Regions from separate parts of the Oceanobacillus sp. FSL K6-3682 genome, predicted to be linked through region 1. Evidence: riboswitches for the same ligand, from Rfam matches in the RefSeq annotation. Region 1 holds a riboswitch; each other region holds the start of a gene.
The links. Region 1 has a riboswitch for thiamine pyrophosphate ahead of MHH51_RS12470 (ABC transporter ATP-binding protein). Riboswitches for the same ligand answer to the same signal wherever they lie in the genome.
Positions count from the first base shown of each region.

Region 1 (6,115 bases):
ACGAAAGAGAAATGCTACCTAATTGTAAATCAGAAAGCATTGCAGTAACGCCTTGTAGTCCTTTTGCAATAAGAAAGCTTACAAGAAAGTTCGATGTACAAACTTCGCGCTCAAAAATTGATCTTGCTGGCATAAGCTTTAGCTATCGCATTTCAAGAGGAAGATATCGCTTGTTTGAAAGAGCCTTATATACCACATAATCTAGTTGAATTTAAATAAAATATTCGCAAGTATTTTCTATAATTTATAGCAATGTAACTGACTGAAAAATATTAATAAATAGTAAAAGGAGCAGCATTTCGCTGCCCTTTTTACTGTTGAATTAATAAATAGAAGGTATTAAACCACCATCCATTCGAACCGCGGTACCTTTCATGGCACCAGAGTATGGGCTGCTTAAAAATGCAACCATTCTTCCTATCTCAAAAGGACGGATAAACCTTTCAATATATGAATCAGGTAAATTAGACAATACAAAGTCTTTTTCAATTTGTTCGAAAGATTTACTGGAGGTATCATTCATATCTTTGAGTATGTTTTCAACATTCTCTGATAATGTGGGCCCGGGCATAATAGTATTAATTGTTACTTCTTTGCCTTTGGTTAAAAAGGATAATGATTTAGATAAAGATAAAATCATTGATTTGGTCACAGCATACTGCGGCATATTTCCAGAAGGCATAACAGCTTCTTCGCTGGCAATAAAAATAATTCTGCCAAAATTTTTACTCTGCATTTTTTCTAAATAAAATCTAGACATATTATCAGCAACGAGGAAATTGGTATCGAAATATTTTTTCCAGACTTCATCAGTGATTTCTTCATAGTTCATCATTTCGTATACGCCTAAATTATTCACAAGAATATCTACATCAGGATGATTATTACAGATATTTTCTCTATCATCCTTGTTCAATAGATTACCAAAGGCATTTTGAGGATTAGTTTCTGGATGTTTTTGCTTTATGTCATGAACAACCAATTCTGCTTCCTCATTGCTTCTGCCGTTGACCAAAACATCCGCACCTTCTTTTGCAAGTTCATAAGCTATTGCCTTTCCTATTCCTTTCGTTGACCCGGTAATAAGTGCTTTTTTATTTTTTAATTTTAAATCCATATTATTAGTCTCCTTTATTAGCCACATGTAATACATTTAAGTAAAAAGTAATCGTGTTGCGTACAAAACTTTCTTTTGTATTTTTTTCAATTTCAACTAAACTAAAATAAATTTGAGGGTCAAAAACGTGCATCAATTGATGGGATAAATAGTTATTAGGCAAAGAAGAGTTTACCTCGTTTATTTCTTTTCCATTTTGTATGATTAGAGAAAAATTCTTTATGATCTTATCAATAACTGCATTTAATTCATTATAGTATTGTACATTAAATAATTGATGCATATAAAGAAAATGATTCTTAGTAAAATCAAAAAAGTCACTATCAAATCCATACGTGATTATTTTTTTGATTTTATCACTTGTAAGTTCTTCTTTTTTATCGATAAGTTCCACTTTGGCATTAAATTCTTTTAATTTAGGTATCAAAATATTAAAAAGTAATTCCTCCTTTGATTTAAAATGCAAATATAACGTACCCTTTGCAATATTAGATTCTTTCGCTATGTCATTCATCGTTACGTTATCAAAACCTTTTAGTCTAAATAGTTTCTCTGCATTATTTAGAATGGTAGTATTTCTATCATGAAATATTTTATCCATTCTTTGTGACATGAATAAAACCTCCTTTATTTGACCCATAGTCAATTTTGACCTGTGGTCATTTTAATATATTTTTACCTATTAGGCAAGAAATTTCAATATTATGTATGAAAAAATGTCTAATATAAGATGCAGGGGAAAACACACCAGGAGAAATCAAGAAGCCTTATTTATTCTGAAAAAGAAAATAGGTAATGGCTTATACCGAGAATTTATTAAATAAAAGAAAAACTATTGAGCAATCGAGAAGAAGCTTTTCTTATTCATTTATAGTAAACTAATAAAAAGGAGGCGTTTTAATGAGTACAATGATTTTTGTTAACTTTCCAGTCAAGAATGTAGCAGATGCCACTAATTTTTACGAAAAAATTGGATTTACAAAGAACGATGACTTTTCTGATGTTCATGCAAGCTGTATGGTCTGGGACGAAAATTTTTATATCATGTTGTTAGAACATTCTTTTTATCAACAGTTCCTCAAAAATAAGAAGATTGCCGATACACAAAAAGAAAATGCTGCTTTAATTTGTTTCGGCATGGAAAGCGCTGAAGCAGTCAAAGAATTTGGACAATTAGCAAAAGAAAATGGCGGCGATGCTTATCGTGTTGATATGGGGGTGCCGGAAGAGCAAATGTATGGCTTGGAGGTATCTGATATTGATGGGAATATGTTAGAACCGATGTGGATGAAACAATAGGGTAATAAATGAATAGAAGAAATGTGGAGAGATAATGATCTCGTCCTATTAATAAGTACCAATAATGACAGGAACCAGCCTGACGCTAATATTGTAGTGTCAGGCATGGTTTGCATTTTTAAATGATATATGCTTAAATAAGCCTTAAGTATTTTACTTCTTTCTTATAGCATGCTGTAGTGTATTCGTTTCAAGAATAAAAACCATAATACACCCTGATTATAAAGGATACCGCTGAAAATAACGCTATGAATGCATCATGCTATTTAATCAGCACTTACAGGTAAACTATTAATTCTAAATTTCATATTTCTATAATCGCTAGGGGAGCAATTTTATTGCTGAGAAAGGAAACTTGACCCTTGGAACCTGATTTAGTTAACACTAACGTAGGGAAGTGAGGTTTACTTAAGTAGGTAATAATCTAGTTATGTACTCATTTCCCATTCATCAATATTTGTTGAGTGGGTTTTTTAATGCTCTTACAGTAGATTCAAATAGTAAGAGATACAATTTAATAAGAATGTAGGGGGACCAGTGTTGCTGGTTGAGATAGTATCCATAAGATAAAGACCCTTAGAACCTGATCTGGTTGAGACCAGCGTAGGGAACATGCAAAGTAATTTCTATCATATGGAAATGTGTGTACCCTGGGCTTCGTGTCCGGGGTATTTTTGTTTGAAGGGAGGCGTGCATATTCAATCTATTAACAAGTGTTATTAAGAAATAAACTTATACTTTTTATCAGAAAGAGGGTGAAAACGAAGGATGAGAGAACAAAATAATAAATTAGCACTTCAGTTTAAAAATGTCGATTTCCATTATAAAAATGATGCAGGGGAGATTCCCATTTTAAAAAACATGAATCTTTCTGTTGCAGATGGTGAATTTGTAAGTATTATCGGTGCAAGCGGCTCAGGAAAATCAACCATATTTCGTCTTATTGTCGGGCTGGAAGAACTGACCGGTGGATCTATCTATTTAAATGAAAAACAAGTAACCGACCGTTCAGGAAAAGTTGGGTATATGCCTCAACAGGATTTATTAATGCCTTGGCGTACAGTTCAGCAAAATGCAGTTCTTCCGTTAGAACTGCACAAAGAAAGTCGTCTCGATAGAAGAGCTGTCGATAGCTTGCTGGAGGCGTTTGGTTTAAAAGGATACGAGAATAAATATCCGCATGAACTATCCGGTGGGATGCGCCAGCGTGTTTCCTTTTTAAGAGCTACTTTATCCGGTTCTAATGTGCTATTGCTGGACGAACCTTTTTCAGCTTTGGATGCGATGAACAGGTTATTTATGCAGGAATGGCTATTAGAACAATGGAAAGAGCAGCAATCTACTATTTTATTTATAACACATGATATTACAGAAGCATTATTTTTGTCTGACCGCATTTTTGTCATTACTGATACACCTTTTACAACATTTAAAGAGATCGAAGTGCCTTTGGAACGTCCAAGACGGCAACAGGATTTAGGAAATAAAGAAGTGACGGAGCTAAAAAATAATCTGCTGGATCAATTTCGGATGAGGGTGTAATCAATGAAAAATTATCTTTATTCTATTATTTTAATCACAATATTTTTATTTATATGGGAAGCAGGAGCGAGGTTTGTTAATACACCATTTATTTTACCGGCGCCGACTGAAATTGCGATAAAGCTATGGGAATTGAAAGCGGAGCTTCTGCTGCATCATCTTCCTGTTACACTGGCTGTTATTGCAATTGGCCTCGGTATTTCATTAGTACTTGGAATTATCCTAGCAATCAGTATGAATATATCAAAAACATTAGAGCAAGCCATTTATCCTATTTTAATTACATCACAAACCATTCCTATTATTGCACTGGCACCTATTTTTGTACTTTGGTTCGGATATTCCATCTGGAGCAAAGTCATCGTTACAATTATCATTACCTTTTTTCCTATTACCGTCAGTACATTCGATGGTTTTCGATCAACAAGTAAAGAACTGAAAGAGTTATTTCAAACACTTGGCGCATCTAAAAGACAGCTTTTTTTCAAGCTGGAGGTTCCATCTGCACTGCCTTCTTTCTTTTCAGGGTTAAAAGTAGCCGTCCCCATGAGTGTGATTGGCGCTGCAATTGGAGAGTGGCTCGGTGCACAGGCTGGCCTAGGTTATTTTAGCCGGCGGATGATGACACAATTTAATGGAGCAGGGGTCTTTGCACCTATAGTCGTTCTCTCTTTAATTGGAATTATATTATTTATTACAGTTGTTTTGCTAGAAAAATATATATTGAAATGGAGAAGATCTTAGTATGAATAAATTAACAGCAATAGTTAGTATTCTGATAGGCTTTACAATTCTAAGCGCTTGTGGAAATGAAGAATCAAATGCAGAGGATAATAAAAAAGTAAACGGGACAAATACTGTTTCTATTATGCTTGATTGGTATCCGAATGCCGTACATAGTTATCTATACGTAGCAGAAGAGAAGGGTTATTTTGAGGAAGAAGGGATTGAAGTTGATATTCAATTCCCGGCAAATCCAACAGACCCTCTGACACTTGCGGCTTCAGGCAAGGTGACAATGGGGTTATATTACCAGCCCGATGTGATTGCAGCAAGAGCAAATGAAGATATTCCTGTTAAGTCTGTGGCTGCTGTCGTTCGTGAGCCGTTAAACCGGATTGTTTCCCGTTCCAATGATCCGATAGAATCGCCGAAAGAATTAGAAGGGAGGCAGGTAGGTTACCCTGGAATTCCTGTAAATGAGGCAATTGTTAAAACAATGGTCGAGCATGACGGCGGAGATTATGAAAAAGTAGATATGATAAATGTAGAATTTGAATTAGGTTCTTCACTTATTTCTGAGCAGGTCGATGCAGTGAGTGGCATGTATGTGAATCATGAAGTGCCAGTCTTACGCAGTGAAGGGCATGCAATTGATTTTATTGATCCAGTAGATTACGGGGTGCCTGATTTTTACGAAATTGTCGCTGTGACAAGTGATGAAACATGGGATGCCGAGCGAGAAAATATTGAAGCGTTTTGGCGCGCTGCGCGTAAGGGATACGATTTCATGGTTGAAAATGAGGAAGAAGCACTGCAAATCCTGCTGGATTATCAGGATGAAGTAAACTTTCCCCTGGAAAAAGAAATTGAAACAGAGAGCTTAACTATTTTATTACCAAAAATGGATTCAGAGCAGGGTTTTGGTACACAGGAAAGAGCTTCATGGGAAAAAACAGCGAATTGGTTAAAAGAATACGGCGTGATTAAAGAAATTCCAAATATCGATGATATATTTGTCAATATTGAATAATAATTTCTATAAAGCTGCTTATTTATTGTTCAAAGTATTGTTGGAAATCAGCCAAGTGCGTTTCAAGCAAGGGTTTCTCATGGTATACCGTATTTTTGGCACACCCGAATAGGTGGAAAACAGGCAGAAGTGGTATTAGAATATAAACATAGATTTTTATCTAAATCATAGGAGGCTGTGCATAATGATTAAAGTCGTTAACACATTACGAGTAAAAAAAGGAAAGGTAAATGAGGTCGCAGCATTATTCCAAAAAGCTAAGGCAGTACACACATTTGATGGATTTGTATTTATGGAAGTCTTGATAAAAGAAAATACAGCAGAGTATGATGAGCTGCAGGTTTGCACAACGTGGGATGATCACGCTTCTTTTGAGGTTTGGAGAGAAAGCAGAGAAACAAGAA
Region 1 covers NZ_CP150263.1:2,496,999-2,503,113, reverse strand. Annotated here, with positions in the region: gene MHH51_RS12485 (SDR family oxidoreductase) at 323-1,117, opposite strand; gene MHH51_RS12480 (TetR/AcrR family transcriptional regulator) at 1,122-1,730, opposite strand; gene MHH51_RS12475 (glyoxalase) at 2,018-2,416, shown strand; TPP riboswitch at 2,730-2,829, shown strand; TPP riboswitch at 2,934-3,043, shown strand; gene MHH51_RS12470 (ABC transporter ATP-binding protein) at 3,185-3,958, shown strand; gene MHH51_RS12465 (ABC transporter permease) at 3,962-4,702, shown strand; gene MHH51_RS12460 (ABC transporter substrate-binding protein) at 4,704-5,711, shown strand; gene MHH51_RS12455 (antibiotic biosynthesis monooxygenase) at 5,896-6,115, shown strand, end outside.

Region 2 (6,115 bases), 2.1 Mb from region 1:
CCTATGGAATATACAAATTCCAGCTATTTTCATAAATATGTGCAGCGTGTAATTTATAATAAGTTTCCGCAATATATACAAGGTGGAGAAGCACAAATAGAAGTGGATGATGATGGAAAGCCATGGTATGTTCAAACCATTTATAAGCCGATGAATATTACAAATAAACCAAACCTGGATAAGCTTCAGGTTGTGGTGATTGATCCGGTCACTGGTGAAATGAATGCTTATCAAACAGACGAGGCTCCAGACTTTATTGAAGGATCTGTAAGCTCAGAAATGGCTACGTTAACGAATGATTATTATGGGAAATATGTTCATGGCTGGTTAAACAGCGTCTTTGGCAAGAGAGATGTGAAGCTGCCTAACCAATCTGGCACGGAATCTGGGGTTACACCAATGTTTGATGAGAATGGAGATATGTTTTATTTTACCGATATGACCTCCCCGAAGGAAAATATCGATTCTGCATTAGGCTATACATTAGTTAATGCACGAACCGGAGAGCTGACCTATTATGGCGGTAAGAAGAACAACGGTATTATGGACAGTGAAGGAGCAAAGCAAATCGTTAATAAGGAATTCCCGGAGAAGAAATGGGAAGGGTATATGCCTGTTCTATACAATGTTGACGGAAATCCAACCTGGGTTGTCAATGTACTGGATCCGAATGGATTGCATAAGCAGTATGCCTACATTAAAGCGAATGATTCAGACTTTGTCGTGTTTGGCGATACCGCAAATGCTGCTTTGGATGCCTATCGAATGGCTCTGTTACAGGATCCTGGAAACACGGGAGCTACTGGTGATACTGTCACTGAGACTGTTCAAGGAACCGTCAGTCGTGTAGTTGTGAACTCGACAGAGCAGGGGCAGATTATCCAATTTTTACTTGAAAACGATACAACGATCTATACTGTAAATGCCAGCAAGGCTCCATTAGCAATCTTTCTGGAACAGGGAGATAATATCGAGGCAGAAGCACAGCTGATGGATAATGGTACTGCAACCATTGAAGTGATGGAGATTGATGGTTTAACAGAATAGCAGCTAGATATACGCGTACCAATCCCTTATTGTTAAAAACGGCAATAGGGGATTTTTTTGATTTGTTGAAAGATGACTTTTCCATGTAGTTTAAGTATTAAGATTAGAATAATAAGAAATATTTTTTTTAGAATATCAAAATGGTTGTTGACTCTTGCCTTAGGTAGGAGTCTATTGTTTATTTATGAGGAGGTGAGTTTCATATGCTGACGGTTAAGCAAGTAGCTGATTTAACCGGAATAACGATCAAAACACTTTATCATTATCATAAGATTGGACTGTTAGAGCCGAGGGAAATCACAGAAGCTGGATATCGTTTATATGGGAAAAAGGAATTAGAAAAATTACAGCATATTTTGTTTTATCGTGAATTAGATTTTTCATTAGAGTCTATTCAGAAAATATTGTATGAGAAAAAAAGCCGTTACGATATGTTAATGGAACAAAAGAGACTGATAGAAGACAAGAGAGAACGAATGAATCTGATATTAAATACTCTTAACGAAACTATATATTTTGAGGAGCGTGGAGAAGTGATGGATAATCAAAATATGTTTAAAGGGTTAAATCAAGAACAATGGCAGGAACAGTTAAAAGAGCAAAATGAATATCTGCAGGAAACTTATCAATACGAAATCCCTGTAGATAATATTGAAGCGGAGGAATTAAATGAATCAGCCAGAGAATCGAAAGCGTTTATGGATAAAATGGCTTTTGCTTTAAAAAAGGGATGGACAGTAAATGATGAAAGGGTCAAACAGCTTATCTCTGAGCATATTAAGTATATCAATGACAACATTATGAAGGTAGACTCACAAGGGTTTGTTGAATCAACATGGTTTTTTATTACTGATGAATTTCACAAAAATATGTTAGAGAATCAACAAACAGGATTAACTTATTATTTGTATGCTGCTTCTGTTAACTATGCAAAGCAAGGCTAGACAAATTATTCATAAGCAGAAAAAAGAGAGACTGTAAAAATAACTTTGAAAATAAAAAATTATATGTTATCCTTTAATTGTAATTCGAAAATTAAATAGTCAACACTAGGGGAGCCTTTGGCTGAGACGAATATTCGGACCCTTTGAACCTGATCTGGTTAGCACTAGCGTAGGGAAGTGGCAGGAACATGACGATATATAATTCGATCGCTGAATTTTTATATAATCAGGGCCACTTATCCAATGGATGAGTGGCCTTTTTCGTTTCTTCCGCTGATTCTCGGGAAATGAAAGAAAGGAGCAATGGCATGGGCAAACAATTACATCTTATCAGTGATGGAAATTTTACTAAACAGCATTTGCAAATAATTAAGCGGATTCATAGAGATATTGATTTTCTGCATATCCGGGAGAAAAAGAAGACAGCAAAGGAAATCATGGAAATAATTGAAGCATTAGAAAGCATCGAATTTCCATTAGCGAAAGTAATTGTAAATGACCGGGCTGATATCGCTGTGATGAAACAGTGTGCAGGTGTCCAGTTGGCATATCACAGTCCTTCCATGCCGCTTGTGAAAAAGTGCTTCTCTGCGCTCTTAACAGGGAAGTCTGTTCATTCCTTACTGGAAGCAGAACAGGCTCAACGGGAAGGGGCAGATTATGTGCTGTATGGTCATCTCTATCCCAGCAGGTCCAAGCCTGGCCAGCAGCCGAGAGGATTAGCTGACCTTCGGGAAATCACCAATGTATTATCTGTTCCGGTCTACGCTATTGGCGGGATTACTCCGGAACGAACGAAAGAAGTAATGAAGGCAGGGGCAGCCGGGGCAGCGATAATGTCTGGTATTTGGAAGGCGGATAATCCGGTGCAAACTGTTGAGGCTTACCGGGAAGTGTTGGATACTTGGGAAGGTGGGTGAAGGTGAAAAAACAGTTTGATCAAATTATTGTAGGCGGTGGGGTAATTGGCTGTTCTATTGCTTATCAGCTGGCTAAAAGAGGCTATCGGGTGCTGATAGTAGAAAGGGATCAAATCGGATGTGAGGCATCAAGTGCTGCAGCTGGAATGTTAGGAGCTCAAGGAGAATTTGCAGAGAAGAGTCCTCTTTTCCAATTTGCACAAGAGAGCAGAGCATTATTTAAAGATTTATCCGAAGAGCTGTATGAAAAATCAGGGATTGATATTCAGTATATTCATAAGGGGATTATGAAGCTTGCTTTTCATCAGCATCAGTACAACAAGCTGAAAACAATCGCTGCATTTCAGAGAGAAGAGGATAATCCTGCTTATTTGCTGTCCGTAGAAGAAGCAAGGAAGATGGAACCAGGCTTAACAGAGAATCTTCATGCTGTTCTTTATCTGCCCAATGATGGTCAGGTTTCTGCCCGTCATCTTACGGAGGCATTCACCCTGGCTGCCTATCATCATGGTGCAGCTTTGCGTGAACAGGAAAAAGTAATTGAGCTGTTGATAGAAAATAGAGCAGTTCATGGAGTCCGGACAACAAAGGGAGCTTATTATGCTGATCAAATCGTTATTGCAACAGGTGCCTTTGGAGATGAACTGCTGCCTGAAGATTATGGCACAATTCCGGTGAAGGGGGAATGTCTGCTGCTGGAATTAGAAGAGAATTTATTTCAAACTACGCTTTGGATGGATGGCTGTTATCTCGTTCCAAAGCAAGGGGAAAAAGTGATTGTTGGAGCATCTTCCATCCCCGATAAAACAGATAAGCATGTTCATGCTGCGAGCGTTCACAAGCTATTGTCACGAGCACAGAAAATGGTTCCGCGGCTGGGAGAAGCGAGGATAAGCAGTTTTTGGGCGGGAGTCAGACCTGCCACAGCTGATGAACTTCCATACTTGGGAGAGGTTCCAGATGTTGCTGGTTTATATACGGCAAAGGGACATTACCGGAATGGCATACTGCTATCGCCAATTACGGGAATCTATATGGCAGACTTAATAGAGAATAAACCGATTAATCCATTTTATTACGATAGCTTTAGCTTGAATCGTCAAGGCAATAAACTGGAAAAGGCAGGTGAGTCACAATGAAAATAACAGTGAACGGCAATGGATTAGAAATTCAGGAAGAGGTAAAGCACATCAAAGGTCTAATTGATTTTCTGGAATTGGAAGATAAACCTTTGATCATTGAGCATAATCAGCAGATATTGCAAAAGGAAGAGCATGAAAAAGCTGTACTGGAAAATGGAGATAAGGTTGAGATCGTTCATTTTGTTGGAGGGGGTTAAGAAATGCTTAAAGTTGGAAACTATCAATTTAAATCTCGTTTATTTTTAGGAACAGGAAAATATCCTGATTTCGATATTCAAAAGCAGGCGGTAGATAAATCAGGGACAGAGGTACTCACCTTTTCTGTAAGAAGGATGAATATTTACGATCCCTCACTGCCAAATTTTTTAGAAAAAATTGATGTGGATCGATATACGTTTTTACCAAATACGGCAGGTGCGAAGGACGCAAAAGAGGCCGTGCGCATTGCTAAATTAGCTGCTGCTTCGGGACGATGTGATATGGTAAAAGTGGAAATTATTGGATGTGATAAAACATTGCTCCCAGATCCTGTTGAGACATTAAAAGCTACAGAAGAGCTGGTGGCAGAAGGCTTTACCGTACTTCCATATACATCAGATGATGTTGTGCTGGCCAAAAAACTGGAGGAAGCAGGTGCGCATGCAGTGATGCCCGGAGCTTCACCAATTGGAAGTGGTCAAGGGATTATCAATCCTTTAAATCTCTCTTTTATTATCGAGCAGTCATCAGTACCTGTTATTGTTGACGCGGGTATCGGATCGCCGGCTGATACAGCTTATGCCATGGAACTGGGAGCAGATGGCGTTTTATTGAATACAGCAGTTTCTGGAGCGGATAATCCTGTGAAAATGGCTGAAGCGATGAAATACGCAGTGGAGGCAGGACGGCTGGGATATGAAGCAGGAAGAATTCCAAAGAAAGACTATGCTGTAGCCAGCAGCCCTGAGGAAGGGATCAGCGTTGGAAACTAATCGTTATCACCGCCAAATATTATTTGCTCCAATTGGTGAAGCCGGTCAGGAAAAACTGATCCGGAGTCATGTGCTGATTGTCGGTGCAGGCGCACTGGGATCAAGCAGTGCAGAAGCGTTGACACGTGCCGGTGTTGGTCAACTAACAATAATTGACCGGGATTATGTAGAAGAAAGTAACCTGCAGCGGCAACAGCTTTTCAGTGAAGCGGATATGAAGCAGAAGATGCCAAAAGCGGTTGCCGCCAAACAAAGGCTTTCTGAAGTGAATAGCCACGTTAAAATAGACGCAATTGTTGGAGATGCCGAGATAGATATACTAAGGGAAATCGTACCTGAGACAGATTTGATCATCGATGCTACGGATAATTTTGAGACGAGGCTTTTACTGAATGATATCGCGCAAAAGTATCAAAAGCCCTGGATTTACGGAGCAGTTGTAGCCAGCTATGGAGTTACCTTTACTGTTCTACCTGATAAAACGCCTTGTTTACAATGTCTGCAGGAATATATTCCTGCTAACGGTGCTACCTGTGACAGTGTCGGAATTATTCAGCCTGTTGTGCAAAAAGTTGTTTCCCAGCAAATAACAGAGGCGCTAAAGCTATTAACAGGTAACGAAGCAGCTTTATCAGGAAAGCTTATATCCTTTGACCTTTGGAAAAATGAGCATACGGAAATGGAGGCAGAAGCATTACGCAAACCAGATTGCCCATCATGCTCATCGAAAAGAAGCTATCCCAACTTAGCCTATGATTCCCGGCTGAAAACAGCTGTGTTATGCGGAAGAAATACAGTCCAGCTACGCCCGCAGCGTAAACAGACGGATTTGGATGAAGTGGCAAAAGAGCTGAAGAAAAATAAACAAATTAAATTGTTTGAAAATCCTTATCTGCTTTCGTTTGAAGTTGATTCTTTCCGGATTGTTCTTTTTCAGGACGGAAGAACATTGGTTCATGGGACAATGGATTCGATAGAAGCAAAAAATATTTATCACCGCTATTTGGGGTGAGAGTACTAAAATAAGAAGATACTGGTGTTTCTTAGAAAAAAAGCCATATTTTATTCCGTCCTTATTATCATCGCCTCTT
Region 2 covers NZ_CP150263.1:439,811-445,925, forward strand. Annotated here, with positions in the region: gene MHH51_RS02365 (DNA-binding protein) at 1-1,047, shown strand, start outside; gene MHH51_RS02370 (MerR family transcriptional regulator) at 1,251-1,991, shown strand; TPP riboswitch at 2,089-2,184, shown strand; gene MHH51_RS02375 (thiamine phosphate synthase) at 2,300-2,911, shown strand; gene thiO (glycine oxidase ThiO) at 2,914-4,050, shown strand; gene thiS (sulfur carrier protein ThiS) at 4,047-4,250, shown strand; gene MHH51_RS02390 (thiazole synthase) at 4,254-5,024, shown strand; gene MHH51_RS02395 (ThiF family adenylyltransferase) at 5,014-6,036, shown strand.
Region 2: linked by a shared signal. The riboswitch ahead of MHH51_RS02375 (thiamine phosphate synthase) and the one ahead of MHH51_RS12470 (ABC transporter ATP-binding protein) in region 1 are both predicted to bind thiamine pyrophosphate.

Region 3 (6,115 bases), 1.9 Mb from region 1:
TATTTGGAGAAATGCTCCCAGAGGATGCCTTCTCTGCTGCTTTTGAACTTGCAAAGCAGGCTGATTTATTTATTGTACTGGGATCCTCCCTATCCGTAACGCCTGCCAATCAATTTCCGGAAATCGCAAAACAAAATGGTGCAAAGCTCGTCATTGTGAATCAGGAGAAAACACCATTAGATAATTATGCAGATTTAGTTGTATTTGACCGGAAGATTGGAGCTTATTTAGAGGAAACGAATAAATTATTATAAAAAAACAAAAGGCAAGGAAGCGCTCGTCGCCTCCTTGCCTTTCTTAATATAAAAACATAATTTTGTTCTTATGCCATCCATTTTGGCGGTGTATTTTTATCCCAATAGATATCCCCGATGTGATAATGCTTTTGGAACCTGTCTTTATTTAAATGATAATGAAAATTAAAATAATGTCCTTCTAATGGCCGGTTTTCACGACGGACATGAAACTTTACCAATGTTTCATTTGTGTTGTTATTAGAAACATTAAAGATTCGTTCTCCATAGCCTTCTGACGGCTTTTCCGTAATAGCGATATCTTTATATTCCTCAGAATGTTCAACAAGATCTGCAAGTAATGTTTCCATTTGCGGCAAAATAACTGCGGCAAATTCGTTCTCTACTTTATCAGTGATTCTTGGTCCAAACTTTTCCAGACTCAATTCTTTTGCCTCTTTATGCAGATGTTCCAGATAAACTTCCTTTGGATTCCCTACAATATATGATTGGGTGGTTTCCTCAATAACAGATGTTGTTTCTATATCAGATGAAGAAGATAAATTACTGTCGCTCCGTTTATCTGCATCAATTTCTAAAAGGTTAGTCGGTGTATATATCCCCAACGTTAAGATAGTTATAAATACGACTGCTATTCTTCTCCACCAGAGCTTCATCTGCTTCACCCATCTTCCGTATCCGTTTTCTTTATTTTACCATGAATCTATTCATTGTCTATCCAACCATTCTACTTTTTTCAATTTTATAGACAATATTGTTATACCAAACATCCTATTTATACACTATTTCACAAATGGCTTATATCTTATAGGTAATCTCTTTGCCATTAAACCGGCCAGCCTTCACGCTTATACGCCATATCCCAAAACATATATTCATAGCGGCTGGTATTCAGAAAAATAGCTTCTAAATCATTCAGTTCTGTTTTCGTACAGCCTTCAGCAAGTTCATCCAATTTTTCAATCAGCCACTTACCGATGGAACCAAATTCATCCGAGCTGTACATTTTCACCCATTCTCCGTACTGCTCATGCTCCAGCGCACCCGGCTTCTTCGCCAGCTCCAGACCAATTTCGTGATAACTCCAGGCACACGGCAGAATTGCTGCAATCAAAGCTGCTAAAGAGCCCTTCTGCGCTTCTGCAAGCATGTTACTGCTGTAAGCAAGAGTTACAGGACCTGGAACAGTAGATTCCAGTTCATCCCTTGAAATACCAAGATGTTCAGCATACTGACGATGAAGATCCATTTCAAAATTTAACGTTTCGTCCAATGATTTAGCAAACCCGGACATCGTATCTAAATCTTTTGCAAGCACCGTTCCCAACGCAATTACTTTGGAGTACTCTATCAAATACTTGTAATCCTGACACATATAAAATTTAAATGCCTCTATATCGAGTGTTCCATTACCAATCCCTTGTACAAATGGATGCTGATGACTTTTCTCCCAAACCGGGTCTGCTTTCTTGCGAATACGCTCTGAAAATTTCATGTTATAAAAGCTCCTTTTATATATTTTTTATGAACAACGCTATTTCTGTTTTTTTGTATTACACCATTTCAAAATAAACCGCAGTAATGACGCTGTATAGTCTAATAGCTCATCTATATCTATCTGTTCATCGACTGCATGAGCGTGCTTTAATTCTCCTGGGCCATAGCAGACAGTAGGAATACCATAGGCTGCAAGCCATCCCCCATCTGTTACTGTTTCAGACATACGACTGGAAGCTTTCTCACCGAATGCTTCCTGATGACTCTCCTGTAAAAGAGCAAAGGCTGCATGCTCCTCATCTACTGAGAATGATGGGAAAATTTCACCCCGGTCAACAATCATCGATTCGCCCCCCCACTCAAATTCCGGCGGATTGTCTCTCATCCAGACGTCTGCTTCCGCTGTTTTTCGTAAATGCAGCTCAATTTCTTCTGCGACCTGTTCAGCTGTCTCATCCGGATAATAGTGAACGGTAATCCACAGGCGGCATTCATCTGCGATAAATGCGGCATGTCTACCTCCCTCAATAACTGCAGGGTTAATCGTATTCGTGCCCGATGGGAAACCTGGATAAGATTTAGTCACTGCCCAATGGCGCTCCAGCTCCTGCAGGGCAGTAATCAGCTTGTTCATCTTTTCAATCGCACTCGCTCCCTTCATTCCGCCTCCTGCATGAATAAGTTGTCTACGTGTACCATCATGATGCGTGGTTGGGCTTTTCACTATAACCCAGCCCGTAATAACACCGCCCTGTCCATGAATTTCACAATGACTAGTGTCTGCAACAATGGCATAATCTGCTGTATAACCACGCTCACCACATTGCTTCGTTCCTGCTTCGCCAACTTCTTCACCAATGACTGATTGAAGAATGACATCTCCTCCCAGCTCAATCTGATGGTCATGCAAAATTCTCATAGCAAATAAACAAGCTGCCAGTCCACCTTTCATATCCGCTGCGCCACGTCCGTATAATGTACGGTCTTCTACTGTCGGTTGAAATGGCGCATGCTTCCATTTTTCATCCTCTTCAATAGAAGCGACATCGACATGTGCATTAAGAATCAAACTATTATATGCATCAGAAGAAGTTCCTTGTAGACGGCCGACGACATTTGGATCTCCCGGATAAACATCCCATTGTTCTGTTTCAAAACCCATTTTCTTCAAATACTTTGCAATATAAGCCTGGATATCCGCTGTATTTCTTGCAGGCGGCGCCGGTGTCCTGAAGCGAATCAAATCGCTGAGTAGCTCTACCAGCTCTTTCTCCCGGTTCCATACATCCTGAACTATTTTATCCATTAAAATAAACCTCCTTTAAAGCACGCAAAAAAGCCATCTCCCCAGGAAGGAAGATGGCAGAAAGTTTTATTTCATTTGCCTATAGGCATATCCCGCCCACTTCCCTCCGCTAGTACAAACTAGATCAGGTTGGTAAGGGTTAAGGCAGTATATACATGCCTCTCTCAGCTTTATAAGCACCCCTAGTGGATCATTGCGTATTTACTTGTCAGCTTTAGATTACCATAAGGGTTTACAGGCGTAAAGCAGGATTTTATCAAAGATTATTCTGTACCTGTTTGTCTTTTTGCTATTGGGAATCTTTTCTCTCTTATTTTTAATGTCATATGTTTTTATGGGAAAAGCTGTTATAAGTGTTGTTCAATCCTATAGTGGCAATAAAATAGAAACCGAGGCTTTTATTTTCAATAAAGAGCGTGATTATAATGCCGGCCTCCATAGCACAAATTCATACTATTTGCATTTATCCTTTTACGCGGAAGATATAGAAGAAGAAACTTTTATTTCCAAACAAGTATCCTCTCGTATTTTTCCTCAAAATCATGATTTAATAAATATCCGTTATCCTGAAGGCCAGCCTTATAAAGCGTACATATCAGGAACCAAATTCAGTGATTTTATAGGATCTAGTTTTATTATTTACAGCTGTGTTATCATCGTTACCGCTTTATTAATATATGCAGCCATATTAATGCGAAGAAAGAAGAAAACTGGATCTTATTATAAAAAACAGAAAAAGGATTTCTCAAATAAGTAACGAATACATAGTATATACCATTCACAGAAAGGAGCCTCATTTATGCTTATTCAGTCAAAAAAATTATCGCCTGGTGATAAAGTAGCAACTGTCAGCCTTTCCTGGGGAGGAGCTGGTGAACCATCACTGCGTTGGCGCTATGAACAGGGCGTGGAACGCTTAGAATCCGTCTTTGGACTTGAAGTTGTGCCAATGCCCAACAGCTTAAAAGGACAAGCTTACATAGCTGAACACCCCGAGGCACGGGCTGAGGATTTAATGACCGCTTTTCAGGATCCTGAAATCAAAGGGATTATTTCTAATATTGGCGGAGATGATAGTATCCGCCTGCTTCCTTATATTGATTTTGATATTATCCGTAAAAACCCAAAGATTTTTATGGGTTTCTCTGACACGACGATTGTCCATTTATTCTGCTTCCATGCAGGATTATCTTCCTTCTACGGTCCGGCAATTATGACAGACTTTGCAGAAAATGTTGCAATGGATGATTACACAGTGAATGCCATTCAAAACATGCTTTTTAAAGTGGAAGCAGTCGGCAATATCTCTGCACCGGAGAAATGGACAAGTGAATTCCTGGAATGGGATATTTCCAATAAATCCATTGCAAGAACAAGATATCCTGATCGGGGTTATGAACTCCTGCAGGGAAGCGGTATCGCAAAAGGAAACCTTATCGGAGGCTGTATCGAAGTACTTGAATTTGCCAAAGGAACAGAAATCTGGCCACAGCAGGGAGCATGGAAGAATAGCATTCTCTTCTTTGAAACATCCGAGGAGCAGACAGAGCCCGAGTTAATAAAAAGATGGCTTAGAAACTATGCAGCTCAAGGAATACTCCACCAGGCAAATGGAATGATTTTTGCAAAACCTTATGGGGAGGTACATTATGAAGCATATAAGGAAATTATCTTATCTGTTCTAGCAGAAAACGGGCTGGTTGACCTTCCTGTTCTTTATGGTGTTTCTTTTGGACATACTGAACCAAAAACACCTATCCCATATGGAAGATTAGCACAAGTTGATTGCCATCAAGCATCCTTTTCGATTATAGAAGCAGCTGTTACGGATTAAGGACAGCTGCTTTTCTTTAGTTAGAATAGATTTACACCTCTCTCATTATTAAATCAAATAAGACAGTGATATACTATTGATATACTTCCTGTTTAGAAATGTTAGTTAAACGAAGTAATGACTAAGCTCTTCTGAGGCTTCGCGCTCTCTCCATTGCTCTTTTTCCCATAAAGGTTAACAATAAAATTATCCTGATTAGAAGAGTCAAGAGAAAGATTATGCCCTATAACTACTTCCTGCTTCATGCAAATAGGGAATTTGTAGTAAGATAGAATAGAATGGGCACCATCGCTAAAGGCGGATATTAAATAAGCCTTCCAACCATATGCAGGAGGAATTTGAGGTATGCAAAAACTTATTATTCCTGAAGAGGATATTGTGCTTGCTATATGTATGTACATTGCTGAAGAACAGAATATGAATGCAGATGACGTCCAGGTAGAGTTGTTTTATGATGATTACACTGGTTTTTCAGCAGAAATCATAACGCCGTCCGGAAAACAGGAATGGATGACCAAGCAAATTATTACTGCATTAAGAAAATGGATCAAAGAGAATCTTCATGCTGATCCATATGCAGGCTTAAAGCTGGATTTAAACAGACGAAACGGCATTTACGCGCGCCTTCGCAGTGATAGCTAGTTTCTCATAAAAACTTGATAATATTTTTTAAGCTTATTTACATATTTTCAAATGATTCAAGGCCAACAGCCTCTATTCAATTGAATATAGCATTTATTTTAATTTTTTCTTAACAAGTTTTCTTTTGACAAAAAAGAGCAGGAAGGCCTCCTGGCATGTACGTACATATAAAACAGTTAACAACCCTTTTATTTCCTTTGGATAAAAAAATAAAAGGGTTTTCATTTGCCGTTCTTTATTTTTTTCTCTCCTGTTCTGATTCCTCGTACAAGCTCATATACTAAAATATCGAGCAGACAGGAAAGGAGAGATATGTTGGAGTTTATACAGACAGTCGGACAAATTCTCCTTATCAATATTTTATTAAGCGGGGATAATGCTATTGTCATTGCGATGGCGAGCCGAAATCTTCCGGAACATCTTCAAACACGCGCTATCCGCTGGGGAACTTTTGGAGCGATTGCGCTTCGTATCCTCTTTGTTTTTATCATGATTTACTTGCTACAGCTGCCTTTTATTCAACTAATTGGCGGATTTCTCCTATTGTATGTAGCATATAAATTACTGGTTGATAAGCAGGAT
Region 3 covers NZ_CP150263.1:4,361,313-4,367,427, forward strand. Annotated here, with positions in the region: gene MHH51_RS21150 (NAD-dependent protein deacylase) at 1-254, shown strand, start outside; gene MHH51_RS21155 (YpjP family protein) at 323-910, opposite strand; gene tenA (thiaminase II) at 1,081-1,749, opposite strand; gene MHH51_RS21165 (acetylornithine deacetylase) at 1,789-3,057, opposite strand; TPP riboswitch at 3,142-3,251, opposite strand; gene MHH51_RS21170 (S66 peptidase family protein) at 3,857-4,891, shown strand; gene MHH51_RS21175 (DUF2653 family protein) at 5,237-5,533, shown strand; gene MHH51_RS21180 (TerC family protein) at 5,846-6,115, shown strand, end outside.
Region 3: linked by a shared signal. The riboswitch ahead of MHH51_RS21165 (acetylornithine deacetylase) and the one ahead of MHH51_RS12470 (ABC transporter ATP-binding protein) in region 1 are both predicted to bind thiamine pyrophosphate.

Region 4 (6,115 bases), 1.6 Mb from region 1:
GTTCATCAAAACCTGCCCCTGATTCACCCAAATTCGCAATTTCTTCCAGCTGAATTCCCGGTGTATACTCTAATACTTGTAAGAAGCTGAACTGATCGGCTAGCCCGATAAACATATTAGCCATTCCAAATATAAACATTACAGGAAGAATATAGACAGATGCTTCTAAAACACTTCTTGTGATTAATCCCATCCAAGTTCCTAAAGCGATAAAGAAAATCAGAGATAGAAGAATTCCAGCAATTAACCAGCCTCTTCCGTCAAATGAAAAACCCATGATAAACATACTAACAGCAGTTACAATAACCGTAATTACAATAGTAACAGCACTTTTCCCAGCTAAAATTTCTGTCAATGTTGCTGGAGAAAGCATCAGACCACGCAACGTATTTTTCTCCTTTTCTTCTGCTATTATCGCACATTGCAGAAAGGTACCAACCAAAGCAAGGGATAAAGTAATTACAAACAAGTACATCGCCAATGGCACTTCCCCTACCCGACTATATATGACAGCAAATACAAGTGGCATCAGTGCTGTTGATGAAACATACAAATTTCGATATAAATCTTTTAAGTCTTTTTGAAAAATAGCCATAAACCGTTTTACAGAAAATGTCATACTAACTCCCTCCCAGTCACTTCAACAAAGATATCTCCTAATGTCGGTTCTTTTGTATAAATACGCTCCACCATTTCCCGGGAAATATATTGTTGAATTTCCTCAGCACTTGATGCTTTCAAGGGAAGCTCTAATTCTCTTCCATTCTTTAATTCAATACCAATAATTTCTTCCCGATACTGTTTTTTCAGCTGTTTCGGCTCATCTAAAAGCTGGACGACCCCTTTATTTAAAAAGGCTACCTGGCTGCACAGATGATCTGCCTCCTCCATATCATGTGTTGTCAGAAAAATGGTCGTTCCCTGTCGATTCAGTTCCTTTAAACCATTATGGATATGCTTGGAGTTAGCAGGATCCAATGCAGATGTCGGTTCATCTAAAAATAATAGCTCAGGCTTATGCAAAAGCGTTCTTGCTAATAATACCCGCTGTGTCATTCCTTTAGACAGCTTGGCGACTTGTGTTTTTTTCTCAGAACCTAAGTTAACTGATTCAAGCGCCTCGTCAATTCGTTGTAAAGATGTACCATATAAATCTGCGTAAAGCTTTAAGTTATCATAAATGGTTAGTCTTGCGTATAAACCACTATTATCTGTTACCACACCAAAACGTTTTCGATATTCAGGTGCGTTTAACTTTGAAACTGGTACACCAAATACATTTGCTGTACCTGAACTCTGCCTCATTTGACCTGTTAAAATCTTTATTGTTGTTGTCTTTCCAGAACCACTTGGCCCCAGAAAACCAAATGTTTCTCCTTTTTTAACCTGGAAAGATACATCATGTAATGCCTGTTTATCACCAAAAATCTTCTCTAAAGATTTCACTTCTATCATATTCTCCACTCCAAAAACCTCCTGCGTCAGTTATTTGTTTGTGATCACAGAATATCGCTATTTAAGGAATAGTGCAGTATATCTTCAATGAATGGAGTATATTTCAAGCTGAATTGTGCTTATTCTACCCCCAATAATTCCTTCAGCTCGTTCAACTTTGATTTCGATAATGGAACCTGAGAGCTTTTTTTATCAATAAGAGACAAGCTGTAACTGTTCCTGGTCCATGTAATAACCTCTCTTATTTTTTGAAGATTCACAATATAGGAGCGATGGCAGCGAAAGAAGCCTTGATGAGATAAACGCTGTTCTAATTCTTTTAAGGTAAAACCTGTTGGAAATCCTTCTCCACGCGTATACAGATATGTTTGACCATTCTGGCTTTCAATATAGTCGATTTCCTGTGGGTCAAATAAAATAATTTTATCCTCTACTTTGGCAGAAATTTTATTTAACTGAAAAGTTTGCTGTACTTGAGCCTCTTCTTCCGCTGTTTCTATCCCATCTATTTCTAAAGACTTTACTCTGTCTTTCTCCTCCGTTTCAACTTCGATTTGATGCAGGCCCTGTTCATCTAAACGATAGACCGTATCTGCAATTGTAATGGCACTCTCCGTACTTGTTGTTAAAATCAATACCGCTTTTTGCTTTTCCTGCAAAATCTCGACAAATTGATGAAGTACACGTTTCGTTTCTAAGTCTACATTTACCTCAGGCTCTTCAAAAATAACAACTTCTGATTCCTGCATTAATATTCTGCCAAATTGGACCCGGCGTTTTTCAGATCGATTCAACTGATGCATTTTCCATCTTGCTTTTTCCTCCAGTTGAACCAGCTGTAGAACTTCTTTTATAGAAGCCTTGCTTTGATATAAGGACCCGATAAATGTCAAATATTCCTTTACCTGTAACCGTTCATAAATACCTTCTTCATACCAGCAAATTCCTAAAGAGGAAAAGTATTTCTGCTTATCCTCCTCCAGTGTTTTATGGTGTATCTGAATAAAACCCTTTCGTACACTTTCTTCTCCGGAAATCATTTGCAGTAAGACTGCACGCACATTAACAGTGGACTGAATTGCTTTGATTTCTCCAGATTTTATTTCTATATCTATCCTCGGAAATAATGTTTGATCTCCTTGACGATATTCAATTTCGTTCATTCTTAACATGCTTTATACCTCTCTATCCATAAAGAATTCATTCCATTCTATTTTGATAGCTTTTAAGCCTGATTATTATTTCATGACAAACAGTTAAATCTTTGATACAGTAGATTCAAAGAAAATAATGAAAAGCAACTACTAGGGGAGCCCAAAACTGCGGGCTGAGAGGGAAGCATGCTTACTTTCCGACTCTTACAAACCTGATCTGGCTAATACCAGCGTAGGGAAGTAGTCAATCAACTTATGATTACTCTCAGTATACCAAATCAGGCTTCTCTATAAAGCCTGATTTTTTATTTTTACAAAGTAGTTTACTTTTCATTCCAAAAAGAAAAGCGAAAAGCGCCTGTTTAAAAACGTAGAGATTGCGCTCCCGATCTTTGGGGGTGGTTCGACTTTAGTCGAACTTCCTTCACCCTTGAGATAAAGGAAACATGCCCCTTTAGGGGTATGCCGACGTTAGGCTTCAGCCTGCTTTTAGTCGACCTTCCTTTACTTTAAACCGATGTTGACTTTCACCCGCAGGGCATAAGCGCGACTATACTTCTGTCTGCGCCTGACGGCTTGCCAATCAGTAAGTCTTCTTTATCGTAGGGCGTGACGTGAAATCTCTAAAGTTTGGCGCATGGAGCTAGACATATAGAGGAGATGATTGGATTGAAAAACCGTACACGCTTATTAACGCTGATGGCTGTTTTTATAGCTATTGGAACAATTGGCTCTCAATTGCTCTGGTTTCCCGCAGGGGTTGCCAGAGCTTATCCAGTACAGCATGCCATTAATGTCATTGCTGCAATCATACTTGGACCGGGGCCGGCAGTCATTGTCGCATTAATGATCAGCCTGCTCAGAAACCTTTTAGGTCTGGGAACACTCGTTGCTTTCCCCGGAGCAATGATTGGAGCATTTGTCGCCGGGGTATTGTATAAGAAAACGCAAAAATATTTAATGGCGGCTTTTGGAGAAATAATTGGAACAGGGATTATTGGTTCATTCTTTGCTGTTCCTATTGCGAATCTCCTGATGGGAAGCTCAGTAGGAGCACTTGCATTTATCCCGCCGTTTATTGTCAGCAGCGTCTCTGGTGCTTTAATTGGCTGGCTGCTGGTCAGCCGTTTACCGGCACGGCAGTTTTCTTTAACAAAATAAATTATTTTACAATCCTAAGGAGGATTTTATGATGAGTCAGGTTCGTTGTGCATTAACAATTGCCGGCACAGACCCGAGCGGTGGTGCTGGTATTCAGGCGGATTTAAAAACATTTCAAGAGTTAAAAACCTATGGTATGTCTGTAATTACTTCTGTTGTGGCCCAAAATACAACAGGAGTCCGTTCTGTTGAGCATATGCCTCTTTCTATGATTGAGGATCAACTGGATGCAGTCATTGAGGACATGCCAATTCATGCAGTGAAAACAGGAATGATTGCAAGTAAGCCAATGATGGAATTAATCGCTCAAAAATTAAGAAAGATTGATGCGCCATATGTGATGGACCCTGTTATGGTTGCGACCAGCGGTGACGCTTTAATTAATGAAGAGGCCCGCAGCTTTTTGCGGCAGTATCTTCTTCCTTTAACGACGGTTGTTACACCAAATATTCCAGAAGCAGAATTTCTGACCGGCTTATCTATTGCGTCTACAGAAGATATGAAAAATGCTGCAGAATATCTCGTTCACGAGTATGATGTTGATGCTGCCTTAGTTAAAGGTGGACATCTAAAAGGACAGGCTGTTGATTTTCTTTATGACGGCAAACAGATGCATAGCTACGCTGCTGATCGTATTGATACAAAGAATACGCATGGAACCGGCTGTACCTATGCTGCTGCCATTGCTGCTTATTTAGGTAAAGGTTATCCACTTTCAGAGGCGGTAAAACACTCAAAAGCTTTTGTGACTGCAGCTATTTCCAAATCATTTGAGCTTGGAAAAGGGAATGGCCCGACGAACCACTGGGCAATCCGGGAAAATGCAGGAAGGGAGATTACACATGAATCCTGATATTATCCAGCAAGTCAGAAACAACACGCCTCTCATTCATCATTTAACCAATCAGGTTGTCATGAACTTTAGTGCTAACGGACTGCTTGCCTTTGGTGGCAGTCCTGTTATGGCAAAGGAATTAAGAGAAGCAGCAGATATGGCCAAAATTGCAGATGCACTTGTTTTAAATATTGGTACCATTTTAGAAAATGAAATTGAAGCAATGATTGCAGCAGGGAAAGCTGCCAATGAAAAGGGAATTCCTGTAGTTCTTGATCCTGTTGGCGCAGCTGCTACTTCTTTTCGGAAAGAAGTAATAGAAAGAATTTTACAAGATGTACGCCCAACAGTTATTAAAGGGAATGCAGGTGAAATTGCTTCCTTGGTTAATGCAGATATTCAAACACGGGGAGTGGATTCTATTGGGGAAGGAAATATAGATGATATTGCAGAAAAAGCCAGGAAACAATTTGATACTGCGATTGTAGTAACCGGAAAAACAGATGTTATCTATGCCGATCAGAAATTAATTTATAACCAGACTGGGCATCCGCTTCTCTCCAGTATTACCGGGGCGGGATGTTTATTAGGATCTGTTGTAGCAGCATGTCTGACTACTTCTTATCCAGTCGGGGAACAGCTCCGTACTGCACTCAGTTTCTACGGACTGGCCGCAGAGCATGCAGCAGAGCAGTCTCATGTGCAAGGACCGGGAACCTTTTTGCCAAGCTTTATGGATGCTTTATCCTTTACACCCAAGCAACTAAATGGAGGCACTGAAGATGGAATTTAATAGAGAACAATTAAGAAAATATTTTATTATGGGAAGCCAAAATTGTCACAGGGATCCTCACACTGTTTTAGAGGAAGCACTCACTGCAGGTATTACTTCATTTCAATTTCGGGAAAAAGGCACCGGCTCGTTAAATGGTGAGGAAAAGATTAAGCTGGGTAAAAGCTTGCGAGAGCAATGCCGAAAACATGATATTCCATTTTTTATTAATGATAATATTGAGCTGGCCGAGGAATTGGATGCAGACGGTATACATGTAGGGCAGGATGATATGCCTGTCAAGGAAGTCCGGGCTAAGTTCCCGGATAAAATCATTGGCCTGTCGATATCTACACCACAGGAGCTTGACCAAAGTCCGCTCGATTTAGTGGATTATATTGGCGTTGGACCAATTTTTGCAACTGCTACAAAAGAAGATGCAAAACAGGCTGTAGGCTTAGAATGGATTCATACTATCCGCTCGCAGTTTCCAGACATACCTGTTGTGGCAATAGGCGGTATCCAGACAGATAACGCAAGCTCTGTTATAGAAGCAGGTGCTGATGGCGTTTCTTTTATTACTGCTGTTACAGAAGCAGATAATATTAAAGAAGCTGTAGATAAGCTTTAGTCTAGCTAGAATTAATGAAAGAACTTCGTCAGACTAGTTATTCCGCCCAATCTGTTTGTTATGAAGCGCAAATAATGCAGATGCCTCATATGCTATTAGGGAACATT
Region 4 covers NZ_CP150263.1:889,811-895,925, reverse strand. Annotated here, with positions in the region: gene MHH51_RS04560 (ABC transporter permease) at 1-619, opposite strand, end outside; gene MHH51_RS04555 (ABC transporter ATP-binding protein) at 616-1,464, opposite strand; gene MHH51_RS04550 (LytTR family transcriptional regulator DNA-binding domain-containing protein) at 1,575-2,627, opposite strand; TPP riboswitch at 2,752-2,865, shown strand; gene thiW (energy coupling factor transporter S component ThiW) at 3,279-3,770, shown strand; gene thiD (bifunctional hydroxymethylpyrimidine kinase/phosphomethylpyrimidine kinase) at 3,802-4,623, shown strand; gene thiM (hydroxyethylthiazole kinase) at 4,613-5,398, shown strand; gene thiE (thiamine phosphate synthase) at 5,388-6,008, shown strand.
Region 4: linked by a shared signal. The riboswitch ahead of thiW (energy coupling factor transporter S component ThiW) and the one ahead of MHH51_RS12470 (ABC transporter ATP-binding protein) in region 1 are both predicted to bind thiamine pyrophosphate.